DNA from 3 places in the Priestia sp. YIM B13491 genome. Region 3 is predicted to be linked to each of the others. Evidence: riboswitches for the same ligand, from Rfam matches in the RefSeq annotation. Region 3 holds a riboswitch; each other region holds the start of a gene.
What was found. Region 3 has a riboswitch for cyclic di-AMP ahead of ACFX4E_RS04995 (potassium channel family protein). Riboswitches for the same ligand answer to the same signal wherever they lie in the genome.
Positions count from the first base shown of each region.

Region 1: linked by a shared signal. The riboswitch ahead of ACFX4E_RS04315 (dicarboxylate/amino acid:cation symporter) and the one ahead of ACFX4E_RS04995 (potassium channel family protein) in region 3 are both predicted to bind cyclic di-AMP.
Region 2: linked by a shared signal. The riboswitch ahead of kdpF (K(+)-transporting ATPase subunit F) and the one ahead of ACFX4E_RS04995 (potassium channel family protein) in region 3 are both predicted to bind cyclic di-AMP.

Region 1 covers NZ_JBHZOR010000001.1:850,058-854,269, forward strand. The annotation lists gene ACFX4E_RS04310 (NAD(P)/FAD-dependent oxidoreductase) at 1-845, shown strand, start outside; cyclic di-AMP (ydaO/yuaA leader) riboswitch at 1,450-1,604, shown strand; gene ACFX4E_RS04315 (dicarboxylate/amino acid:cation symporter) at 1,785-3,020, shown strand; gene ACFX4E_RS04320 (aspartate aminotransferase family protein) at 3,129-4,212, shown strand, end outside.
Region 2 covers NZ_JBHZOR010000003.1:250,228-254,439, reverse strand. The annotation lists gene ACFX4E_RS12140 (CHY zinc finger protein) at 1-56, opposite strand, end outside; gene ACFX4E_RS12135 (undecaprenyldiphospho-muramoylpentapeptide beta-N-acetylglucosaminyltransferase) at 234-1,301, shown strand; cyclic di-AMP (ydaO/yuaA leader) riboswitch at 1,459-1,601, shown strand; gene ACFX4E_RS12130 (hypothetical protein) at 1,674-1,811, shown strand; cyclic di-AMP (ydaO/yuaA leader) riboswitch at 1,827-1,969, shown strand; gene kdpF (K(+)-transporting ATPase subunit F) at 2,334-2,420, shown strand; gene kdpA (potassium-transporting ATPase subunit KdpA) at 2,445-4,106, shown strand; gene kdpB (potassium-transporting ATPase subunit KdpB) at 4,128-4,212, shown strand, end outside.
Region 3 covers NZ_JBHZOR010000001.1:977,059-981,270, forward strand. The annotation lists gene ACFX4E_RS04985 (Lrp/AsnC family transcriptional regulator) at 193-648, opposite strand; gene ACFX4E_RS04990 (carboxymuconolactone decarboxylase family protein) at 769-1,227, shown strand; cyclic di-AMP (ydaO/yuaA leader) riboswitch at 1,343-1,487, shown strand; gene ACFX4E_RS04995 (potassium channel family protein) at 1,612-2,271, shown strand; gene ACFX4E_RS05000 (TrkH family potassium uptake protein) at 2,275-3,594, shown strand; gene ACFX4E_RS05005 (YjcZ family sporulation protein) at 3,921-4,001, shown strand; gene ACFX4E_RS05010 (YjcZ family sporulation protein) at 4,190-4,212, opposite strand, start outside.

The sequences.
Region 1 (4,212 bases), 130 kb from region 3:
AAAGAATTACGGCTGATAAAGTGGTGGTTTCACCAGGTCGAGACGGCTCGAAGTGGATGAGCGACTTACTAAAAAAACGTCGTTTAAAAATGATTAACAATCAAGTGGACATCGGCGTTCGAGTAGAAACATCCAACGTTGTTATGGAAGAAATCAACAAGCACTTGTACGAAGGGAAATTCATTTACAATACGTCCGTAGGTACAAGAGTTAGAACGTTTTGCAGCAATCCTTCAGGACATGTGGTAGTAGAGAATCATTCAGGTATTATGTTAGCAAATGGACACGCATACAAAGATCCGAAGCTTGGAAGTCAAAATACGAACTTTGCGCTGCTTGTTTCTCATAAATTTTCGGATCCATTTGATCAGCCGAACGAATATGCGCACGAAGTATCAAGATTAGCTAATATGCTGTCAAACGGGGGCTTAGTTGTTCAAAAGTATGGAGATATTTTAAAGGGCCGTCGTTCAACAGCGACTCGAATTAAAGAGGGCTTTTTAGAACCAACGTTAAAAGAAGCTGTACCGGGTGACTTAGGCTTAGTGCTTCCTTACAATACGATGAAAAGCTTAATTGAAATGACAGAAGCACTGGATCATGTAACGCCTGGGTTAGCATCTGAACATACGCTGTTTTACGGTGTGGAAGCGAAATTTTACTCAGCCCGTCCGAAGTTAAATGATAAGTTTGAAACTGAAATTTCCGGTTTATACGTGGGAGGAGACGGAGCTGGTATTACGCGAGGACTTGCGCAGGCAAGTGCGTGCGGTGTGTGGGTAGCGCGTGACATTGTTGAAAAATTAAAGAATCGCAAAGCAAGTTCTGAACCTGTTACTGTATAAAAAAAGAGGCCGTCACGGCCTCTTTTTTTATATGTGTTAAATAACGAAAGCGAATAAGTAAAAAGTAAAGAACTTATACCCCTCCAACTCCGATAGTTTTATATGATAATTACTCGCTCCTTTTTTAAAAGGTATTAGGGGATCCATATTTCTATCGTGAGCAGAATTAAATAGAATAAGGCGAATTGACAATGTCCATTTATTTCTATCAACAAATTCAGTAAAATTTTAGAGAATTTATATCAAGCAATACAAGGATAAAATCAACAGTTGGAAAGAGTTATTTTTTTGTTGAGTAAAATATTTATGAAAGCAGTAAAGTACGCGGATGTTAGAATAATTATGCAAATTTATGAATGTAATTTAATGAAAAGAAAGTTCACTTTACAAACTATTTTTTGAATTAATTTTTTATCTATTAGATTTTAAGTCTTGTTAAATAACTGTTTGTGGTTTATTGAAATATGATGTAAATATTTTAAAATATAACAATGCTCAACTTTTTATGATAAAACCCTGCATTATTTTTGAATAAAAACTTGACAGAAACATATAAAATGAATTTTAATTAAAGTAAGAATTATTATCATGCAAAAATATTAAAGAAAATTATTTGCTTAATCTCTTTTGTTTTATAAGAGAACGGGGGACCCATATTTGTGCGTAGTGTACTTGGGGTGAATCTTGAATAAATCAAGTAGGGTAACTCACGTACCCGAATCCGACAGCTAACTCCGTAAGCATTCAGTGAGGGAATAACAGGTCTATGAAACCATGATATTCTCATGGTTTTTTGTATAGATAAAAATATTCCTAAACTATTAATCTGAAAATTTTTAATATATTGTATATTTTGAGTGTTATCGCTCTCAATGCATGGTAAAATAAGTATGGTAGTTAGAATCATTCTAATATAATTTATTTACGGGAGGTAAATCTATGAAGCTATCGACAAAGATTATTATCGCGCTAATTGCTGGTGCTGTTGTGGGAGTGTTGATCAATGCTTTTGCTCCAAGTGCTTTTGCTCCGCTGGACAAGTACTTGTTTACACCGCTTGGCCAAATTTTCTTAAGCTTAATTAAAATGCTTGTTGTACCAATTGTGTTTTTCTCTATCACGTTAGGTGTAGCAGGTTTAGGAGATCCTAAAAAACTAGGAAGAATCGGGGCTAAAACAGTTTCCTACTTCCTAGTTACAACAACCGTTGCTATTATTATTGGTTTAATTTTAGCGTATGCAATTAAACCGGGTACGTTTGGATCTTTTGATACAAAAAACGCTTCTTTTGAAGCCGAAAAAGCACCGCCGGTTGGAGAGACATTCTTAAATATGATTCCAGTCAACCCAATCCAAGCGATGGCTGAAGGGAATATGCTTCAACTTATCGTTTTCTCTATCTTTATCGGTTTTGGTATTACGATGCTTGGAAATAAAACAAAAGGGCTTTACAATTTACTTGAGCAAGGCAATGAATTGATGATGTATCTTGTAAATCTAGTGATGAAGTTTGCTCCTTACGGAACATTTGGACTTCTTGCAACCGCGGTTGGAAGTCAAGGCTGGGAGGCAATTAAAGCGATGGGGCTGTACATGATTGTAGTCGTGCTCGCACTGTTTATCCATTCGATTGTAACATATGGAGGATCAGTCGCTCTTATGGCGAGACGTAACCCTATTGAATTTTTTAAAGGTTTTGCTCCTGCGATGACAGTTGGATTCAGTACATCAAGCAGTAATGCAACGCTTCCGATTTCAATGAATGTGGCTCAAAAAAACCTTCGTGTCCCGGAGTCCATCAGCAGTTTTGTTCAGCCGTTAGGTGCTACCATTAACATGGACGGGACGGCAATTATGCAAGGTGTAGCGACTATTTTTATTGCACAAGTATACGGCGTTGACCTGTCGCTGGGTGCTCTTGTGACGGTTGTATTGACAGCGGTGCTTGCTAGTATTGGTACAGCAGGTGTGCCGGGAGTTGGTCTCATTATGCTAGCAATGGTATTGAGTTCGGTTGGCTTGCCTGTAGCAGGTATCGGATTGATTATTGGAATTGATCGCTTGCTTGACATGCTTCGTACATCTGTAAATATTACGGGAGACGCTGCGTGTGCCGTTATTGTGGCTGAGTCAGAAGCAAAGCGTATCGATAAATCTGTAACGCAATCAGCTTAATAAGCGTAAAAGCTCTAGCTATATGCTAGGGCTTTTTTTATTGGCAAGAAACTCTTCGTTTCAGCATACAGTTTAATAAGAGTGTATGTTTGAAAGGAGAGTGCGGAAATGAATAAAACTCATGTAATAAAGCCGCTGCTCGACGACGACTACCCAGTTATTTCATATGGAAAAGGAATTTATTTGTACGACCAAGATGGAAAAAGGTACATAGATGCTTCGTCGGGGGCAGTTACAGCAAGTATCGGACACGGCGTAAAAGAAATTATTGATGCGATGACCGATCAGGCACAGAAAGTTGCGTTTGTATATCGGTCGCAGTTTACAAGTGATCCAACAGAAGCCTTAGCTAAGAAACTATGTGAATTAAGCAGCAATCATTTCCAGTGGAGCTTTTTTGTTAACAGCGGGACAGAAGCGACTGAAACGGCTATGAAAACGGCAATTCAGCATTTTCAAGAGCAAGGAAAGCCAACCAAAACAAAGGTTTTGTCACGCTGGATGAGCTATCACGGTATTACAATAGGAGCTCTGTCTATGTCAGGGCACGTTGGAAGACGAAAACGCTTTTCGTCTTTGCTTGAAGATTATCCTTCGGTTTCGCCTCCTTATTGCTATCGATGTCCGTTTCATCAAACCTATCCATCCTGTAATCTTGCTTGTGCACACGAATTGGAAACAGTTATCAAACGAACCGGCCCTGAACATATTGCTGCTTTTATTACCGAGCCCATTGTAGGAGCAGCCGGAGCAGCCCTTACACCTCCTCCTGGCTATTATGAAGTGATAAGAGAAATTTGTGATAAATATGATGTGTTATGGATTGCGGATGAAGTCATGACGGGAGTTGGGCGTACAGGCGTGATGTTTGCATATGAGCACTGGGGAGTTAAACCAGACATTATGACGCTTGGAAAAGGAGTGGGAGCAGGATATACACCAATAGCCGTTACGTTAGCTAGCAGCAAAACGATTGAACCTATTATGAACGGATCCAAATTAATTATGAGCGGACATACGCTAAGCGCTAATCCGCTGTCATCCGCTGTAGGGATAGCTGTTTTAAGCTATATTGAAAAGCATGATCTTGTTCAAGAAGCAGCGCTGAAAGGAGACTATTTAGTAGGGAAATTGAAGAAACTTCAGCTTCTTTACCCTATCATTGGGGACATACGTGGTAAAGGCTTATTAG
Region 2 (4,212 bases), on a different contig from region 3:
CAGCGCGTTTCGGAATCCACCGTATCACCTTTTACTATAGGTGCAGATTTGTTCATTATCATCACTCCCTATGAAAAGTATAGCATGCTTTTATACGCCTTATCATACATATGTAAAAAGAAAAATGCTATAATAAAACCATCGTTTTACATGTCAGATTGCATGCTAAAAAGATCAGATAAAAATTGATGTCAAAACAGATCCATTAAGTGAAGTAAAGAGAGGAAGAAAAAATGAGTAAGCAAGTTATCGTTTTTACCGGAGGCGGAACAGCTGGACACGTAACACCAAACATTGCCATTATGAAAGAATTAGACAGTGAAAAATGGGATATCCATTATGTCGGTTCTCACAATGGTATTGAGAAAGAATTAATTACAAAATTAAACGTTCCATATCATGCGATTTCAAGCGGGAAGCTGCGTCGATACGTAGATATGGAAAATGTAAAAGATGTATTTCGAGTAGCAAAAGGAGTTGGCGATGCACGTCGCGTGCTGAAAAAGTTAAAGCCTTCTCTTGTGTTTTCAAAAGGCGGTTTTGTCACAGTCCCTGTTGTAATGGCTGCTAAATCGCTAAACATTCCCGTGTTCATTCATGAAAGTGATTTAACACCGGGACTGGCAAATAAAATTGCGCAGAAATTTGCCACTAAAATTTTCACTTCTTTTGATGAAGCGGCAAACTATTTTCCAAAAGAAAAAGTGCAGGTTGTTGGTTCACCTATTCGAAAAGAATTATTTAGCGGAAGCGCAGCGAACGGGGAAAGCTGGCTTCGCTTTTATGATAAGCGCCCAATTTTAACCATTATGGGCGGAAGTTTAGGAGCACGTCGCATCAATGAGATTGTTCGAGAGTCCTTGCCTGAACTGCAAAAGAAATTTCAAATTGTACACCTGTGCGGAAAAGGCAATGTTGATACAAGCCTTGAAAAAGAGTCGGGCTACCGTCAGTTAGAATATGTAAATGAACAGCTTCCAGATGTTCTAGCGGCGACTGATTATGTGATTACACGCGGCGGATCAAATGCTATCTTTGAGTTTTTAGCCCTTCATAAACCGATGATGATTATTCCTTTGTCAAAAGCACAAAGCCGAGGAGATCAAATTTTAAATGCACAGTCCTTTAAGAAAAAAGGCTACTGTATGGTTGTGGAAGAAGAACAGTTAACAAAAGAAGTGTTTTTGCGTGAAGTAAATGAGCTTCAGCAGCAGGCAAGTACGATGAAGCGTACAATGCGTGAAGCAACAAAAACGGATGCCATTTCAATTCTTGTAAATGAAATTGAGAAAATGAGCTAAAAAAAGCGTTCTTATCGAGGAGATAAGAACGCTTTTTTCTTTGAATCTATTATTTTAAAATAATGAATAAACAGCAAAAAATAAAGCTTTTAAAATTTCAAAAAATGTTGTTGACAGTAAATTTTAACAGGAGTAAGATTACTCTCATGAAACGTTCCACAGTGAAACGCTGAGTCTTTCCTGAAAGAGAGGGAAAGAGCGGAGGAACCAATTACTAGGGGTGAATCTCATAATTGAGTAGGGTTACTTTCTTGACCCGAACCCGTCAGCTAACTTCGTAAGCGTTAAGAGAGAGGATGGTGTAATCGTGGCCGTTTTCTATAAAAGCGGATAGCGCGTTCCTTTCAAAATATAGGCGAAAGGAGCGTTAACATGCATTTATCTAAGCAAATGATTCAAATGATTGAATATCGTGCAATATGTGATCAGCAATCTTTTGATCTAGCAAACCGCTATTTGTCTATGTTAGCTAATCAAAGTATTAAACGCAGCAGTAAAAACCATAATTAAGTCTAAAAATTAAATAACAAATATACGCTTAATCAATTATGAGCGGGGGACCCAATATTTTGTACGTATGTACTAGGGGTGAATCTCTTAACTGAGTAGGGTTACTTCCATAACCCGAATCCGACAGCTAACTCCGTAAGCGTTTTGGGAGTGAAAAAATTCGTGTCGATCACGGCTTATTTGTCGTGCATTAAACCGCGGAAGAGGACTCTCTTCTGCGGTTTTTTTATGGAAAAATAGGAGAGCAGCTTATGTCTGCACCGTAAAGAGGATATAGTAGGGCTTTTAAAACGAGATCAACAATACGTTAGGAATAATCAAAGATAACCTTTCGCTGCTAGCTCACTTGGGCGTGATGCTTTACGCACGGTAACAGTCACTACGCTTAATCATTGGTGGTAAGAAACAGTTAGGAGGGAGCAACTTGGATATAATCATGCTGGGAACGCTTGTCATATTAACAGCTGCTATGTACGGAATTATTTGCTGGTCGTCTCGTGTAGTAGACGAAAGAGAGGAGAAGTGAACGTGTCGTTCATTTTGCTAGGTATTTCAGTTCTCGTTTTAATTTATTTAGTATATGTACTGTTAAATCCAGAACAATTTTAATAAGCGGAGGAATAAAACGTGGGGATTTTTCTACTATCAGTTGCGCTACTGCTTGTTTTTGTAGCGCTTATTGCAAAGCCCGTAGGTATTTATATAGCGAATGTGTTTTCAAACGATAAAAACACTAGCTTGGTAGGAAAGATAGAATCGGTGATGTTTAAAGCGGCAGGAATTAAAGGGCATAATCAGACGTGGAAGCAATATGCAATTGCTCTCGTTTTGGCGAATACGTTTATGATTTTTGTGGTGTATCTTATCTTCCGGTTTCAAGGGGTACTGCCGCTTAACCCAAGCCACATCAAAGGAATGGATCCGGCCCTTGCTTTTAACACGGCCATTAGTTTTATGACAAATACGAACTTGCAGCATTACAGCGGTGAATCAGGTTTGTCCTATTTCTCGCAGATGGCAGCCGTTGTATTTATGATGTTTGCTGCACCAGCAACGGCATTTGCAGTAGCAATCGCGTTTATTCGTGGGTTGGCAGGGAAGGAAATAGGAAACTTTTTTGTTGATTTTGTGAAATCAATTACGCGTGTTTTACTTCCTATCGCTTTTATAACCGGCATTTTATTTATGATTTCAGGTGTCCCTCAAACGTTAAGCGGAACGGTGACTGCCCATACATTAGAAGGGGCAACACAGCAAATAGCAAGGGGACCAGTTGCTTCTTTTCTTTCAATTAAAGAGCTAGGCAACAACGGAGGGGGATTTTTTGGTGTTAATTCAGCCCATCCATTTGAAAATCCTAACGCGTTGAGCAATGTATTACAAATTGTCCTTATGCTTTTATTGCCAACAGCACTTCCTTTTACGTACGGAAAAATGATCGGACAGCGTAAGCAAGGCCGCATCTTGTTTGTAGCGATGAGTATGCTGTTTATCGTTATTTTAAGCACAGCGTTTGTAACAGAGTGGGGCGGCAATCCAAGACTTGATGCTTTTCATCTAAATGAAGCGAGCGGTTATATGGAAGGCAAAGAAGTTCGTTTTGGTGTCGGTATGTCGACTCTTTACGCCATCGTGACGACAGCAAGTGAAACAGGTGCGGTCAACACCATGCACGATACCCTTACACCTCTTACCGGGTTGTTAACGCTTGGAAATATGATGTTAAATACCGTATTTGGCGGTGTCGGAGCAGGATTTATGAATGTCATGATGTACGTCATCATCGCCGTATTTTTATCAGGTTTAATGGTTGGAAGAACACCAGAATACGTAGGTAAAAAAATTGAAGGAAAAGAAATGAAGCTCATCGCCGTGACGCTTATTCTGCAGCCGCTGCTAATTTTAGGAGGAACAGCCGTAGCGCTAACTACTCATTTAGGAATAGAAGGTATATCAAACCCAGGCTTTCACGGGTTAAGCCAGGCACTGTATGAATTTACATCATCAGCAGCAAACAATGGCTCTGGTTTTGAAGGACTCGGTGACGCAACTCCGTTTTGGAACATTTCTACGGGAATTGTTATGTATATTGGACGCTACTTCGGACTAATTACGATGCTGGCGGTATCGAGCTCACTAGCATCTAAGCAGCTTGTTCCTGAAACACCTGGGACATTTAAAACGGATACGTCTTTATTTAGCGGCATTTTAATTGGAACTACCGTTATTGTAGGGGCACTTACGTTTTTCCCAGTGCTTGTACTTGGGCCGGTTGCTGAGTATTTGACACTGTAATCAAGAAAGCGGAGGATTATAATGAATAAACGGAATTTTACGAATAATCTTGAATTGGATCGTAACAGTCACATTCAAGGTGCTGTAGATAAACAAACTTCATCGA
Region 3 (4,212 bases):
TAAGTAGACAGAAATGTCGGCACCTGATAAAATGAAGTTGTAAAACTTTCATTATTCGGAAAATTTATACCCTCCAGCTTTGGAGGGTTATTTTTTATGCTGTTGGACGAACAAAAGAGCTTGGGACAAAAGTAGTTTAGTGGAAAGAAGATCCGAACGATGAATCGTTCGGATTTTTTCGTTACGTTTCAATCACTTTTCATCTTTTAAATGACTCAATAACGCAGGAGCCATCTCTACGTGAGAAAGGGCGATGTGTGAAATCGTTTTGGCATAAGGTGTAATTTCGTTAATAAATTGTTCGAGTACGTGCAGGTGAGGAAGCTGAAGCTTTGTAATAAAGCAGGCTTGCCCGGCGATGCGTTCACAGAATAAAGCGTAGGGATAATGAGAAATAAATCGTTTAAAACGCTCGTGCTCGCCGTTTTTCATCGTTACTTCAATAAAACACGACACGGGCAGGTGCAGCTTTTCATAATCAATATCAATCGTATACCCTTTTATAACACCAAAGCTCTCTAGCTGCCTTACTCGCTCTGCCACCGAAGGAGGAGACAAGTTAATTTGTTTTCCTAGCTCTCGTAAGGAAAGGCGGCTGTTTTGCTGCAGCGCCTGCAAAATCGATAAATCAATTTCATCAATTTTCAATTGAAAACCTTCTTTCTCATTAACGTTTCATTTGATTAGTAATAGTAGATAAAATGTTTTATATGTAATCTGAAATTTCCATTTTTCTTACTATAATAATTAAAAAGGAGTGAGTAAAAAATGGCAAGAGTTTTGTTAGCAAACGAAGAGGGAACAAATTTTGAAAAAGCATTGAATTTAATTCCGCATGTAAAAAGATTGTATGATGAACTTTACAACACGCTTTGGAACAGCGATATAGTAGAGAGAGAGACTAAGGAAAAAATAAGGCTTTATCTAGCAGGTGTTAACGGCTGTGAGACATGTATGAGCATGTCATATGTAGGCGATGAGACGCTTAATCAAAAAGTGTTAAGAGAAAAAGAGCTGGAAGAAAAAGATCGACTGCTGTTTCGATTTATTGATGTATACCGAGTGCGTCCAAGGGAGTTGACCGATGCTGATATGGATCAATTAAAGAAATTTTACAGTGATACGCAGCTGTTAGAGCTTTTAGCTGTTATTAATTTATTTGATCAATTTCACAAAATGATTGTCAGTTTAGATTTATATGATTTTTGCAGCTTGCAGGGCAAGTGAGGTCTTCCCTAAAAATATCTTGACAGACAAAATTCACAGGAGTAAGATAGCTTTCGTGAAGTGAAACGTATCATGAATCGAATCGATTATTCTAAAAAATAGATCATAGACATTTGAATAAAAATCGCTTAATCCATTACGGAGCGGAGGACCCATTATTTACGCACATATTGTGCTTCGGGGTGAATCCTTAAAAAGGTAGGGTTACTCTTAAAACCCGAACCCGACAGCTAACTTCGCAAGCGTTTTGAGGGGGAAGAGTGTGAAAAAACACAGGAGCCTTCCTGTGTTTTTTTGCGCTTTTTTTAAGAAAAAGATGTAATTTTTTAGAAAAAGTATAAGCTAAGAGAACACACAGCAGTTGAAGAAAGGAATAAATACATTATGAAAAAACAGTTTGCTGTATTGGGATTAGGTCGTTTTGGAGGCAGTTTGGTTGAAGAGTTTGCTAATCTGGATGTGGATGTGCTCGCTATTGACCGCAATCAGGAGGTAGTAAATAAATTTAGCAACTCAGCTACATATGTTGTGCAAGCAAACGCGATTGATGAAGCTAGCTTAAAGGGGCTAGGTATTCGCAATGTTGATCATGCTCTTATTTCGTTTGGGGATGATATCGAAGCAAGCGTTCTCGCAACGATGCTTTTAAAAGATATGGGCGTTAAGCAAGTATGGGTAAAAGCAGTGAATATGTATCATCAAAAAGTGCTGGAGAAAATAGGAGCAGACAAAGTCATTCATCCTGAGCGTGATATTGCTAAACGTATTGCTCATCACGTAGTGTCAGAAAAAATCATTGATTACATTGAATTATCAAAGGATTATAGTATTGTCGAAATTGTCGCCTCTAAGAAACTTCATAATAAAACGCTGTTTGATTTAAACATTCGTGCCAAGTACGGCTGCAACATTATCGGCTTTCAGCGAAAAGACGGGGAAATGGTGATTTCGCCTACCGCGCATGAAATAATTGAACAAGGAGATATGCTTATTGTTATCGGACATAACCGCGATTTGAACCGTTTTGAAGAAGAAGGAGTTTAACTCATGAAAAAACAAATCATTAAACTCACCCCTCCGCAGCTGCTTGTCTCCATTTTTGGCGGAGGAATTATTATGGGTGCTCTTCTATTGATGATGCCTTTTTCTACTACTGAGCCAATCCGATGGGTAGACGCCCTTTTTACATCTACTTCCGCTATGACAGTGACCGGCTTAGCCGTCGTAGATACAGGTACGCGTTTTACCGTCATCGGTCAAACGATCATTATGCTGTTAATTCAAATAGGCGGTCTTGGCATTATGTCATTTGCCGTGTTGATTTTTATGATGCTAGGTAAAAAAATTGGATTTAAAGAGCGTATGCTCGTTCAGCAGGCATTAAATCAAACAAGCGTCGGCGGAGTTGTCCTGCTAGTTAAAAGGCTGTTTATCTTTTCATTTTTAATTGAGTTTATTGCACTTATTTTTTTAGCGATACGCTGGGTTCCGGAATTCGGATGGTCTAAGGGGCTGTTCTTTAGCTTGTTTCATTCAATTTCAGCTTTTAATAACGCAGGGTTTGGACTACTGTCTGATAACTTAGTACAGTATGTTGGAGATCCTATTATTAACATAACGATTTCTTTTTTGTTCATCATTGGCGGGTTAGGGTTTACCGTTCTTGCTGATATGTGGGTGAAAAAATCGTATAAAAAACTAACGTTGCATTCAAAAATTATGATTATCAGCACGTTTGCGATTAATGTGATTGCCATGCTTTTTATTTTTTTCTTAGAGTACAGCAATTCGCATACGCTCGGAAATTTATCATTAGGAGACAAAGTATGGGCTTCTTATTTTCAAGCAGTAACGACAAGAACCGCTGGATTTAATACAATTGATTTAGCTCACCTGCATGATGCAACGGTCTTTTTAATGGTCTTATTAATGTTTATTGGTGCAGGAAGTGCGTCAACAGGAGGCGGTATTAAACTAACAACGTTTGTGGTGATTGTTTTTTCTGTATGGGCATTTTTACGAAGCCGGGAAGATATTGTGCTGTTAAAGAGACGACTTCTTCCTCTTCACGTGTTTAAGGCACTAGCCATCACGATGATTTCAATTATGTTTGTATTTGGGGCCATTTTCCTGTTAAATATTTCGGAAAACCTTCCGTTTGTAAAAATTATGTTTGAAGTTGTTTCAGCGTTTGGAACAGTAGGTTTATCAATGGGAGCAACTCCTGAACTTTCGTACTTTGGACGCGTAATTATTATCTTTATCATGTTTTTAGGAAAAGTGGGGCCATTAACGCTTGCGTTTTCATTATCTAAGCAAAAGCGCGAAGCTGTTCGTTATCCAAATGAAGATATAATGCTAGGGTAGAAAAATCGCCTTCGATAAGGCGATTTTTTTATATTATTTATACGTTCAAGACATATAAGAGGTTACGCACAAAACAGTTGCGATGAATAAAAAGAAGGCAAAGACAAGAACAATGGGCAATTTGGAATGTCGGCGCATTAAAGGTCCCCCTTTTTTATAGTAAAAAATCTCTTACTATATATAACGAAAGAAACAAAAATATGATTCACTTTTTTTGGCGGAATTTGAAGGTTTTTCTCATTGGAAAAATCCGCACCCCTGTCCTAAACATTTTGCCAAGCTGTTGCATACACTAAAAGCAGATAATAGGAAGTGAGGGATGGTACGTGGGAAAACAAAATTTTGCGTTAATCGTTGTGTTATTTGTTTTACTTGTTATTGTAGGTGCGTCTGGCTTTCGCTTTTAAACGTTAACTTTATTTACGCATAGCCCCCGTCAAAAAGGGCATACTAGGCGGAAGTAAAAACCAAAAATTTCTTCAATATTGCCGAACAATGAGTTCCTCTACTCATTCATCTAATCGGTATGTAGCCATGCGAAAGCATGGTTTTTTTTTGAAATAAGAGGATGAATGATGTTCATCCCCTCTAGAAATTAGTAGTAGCAAGAACACCCTA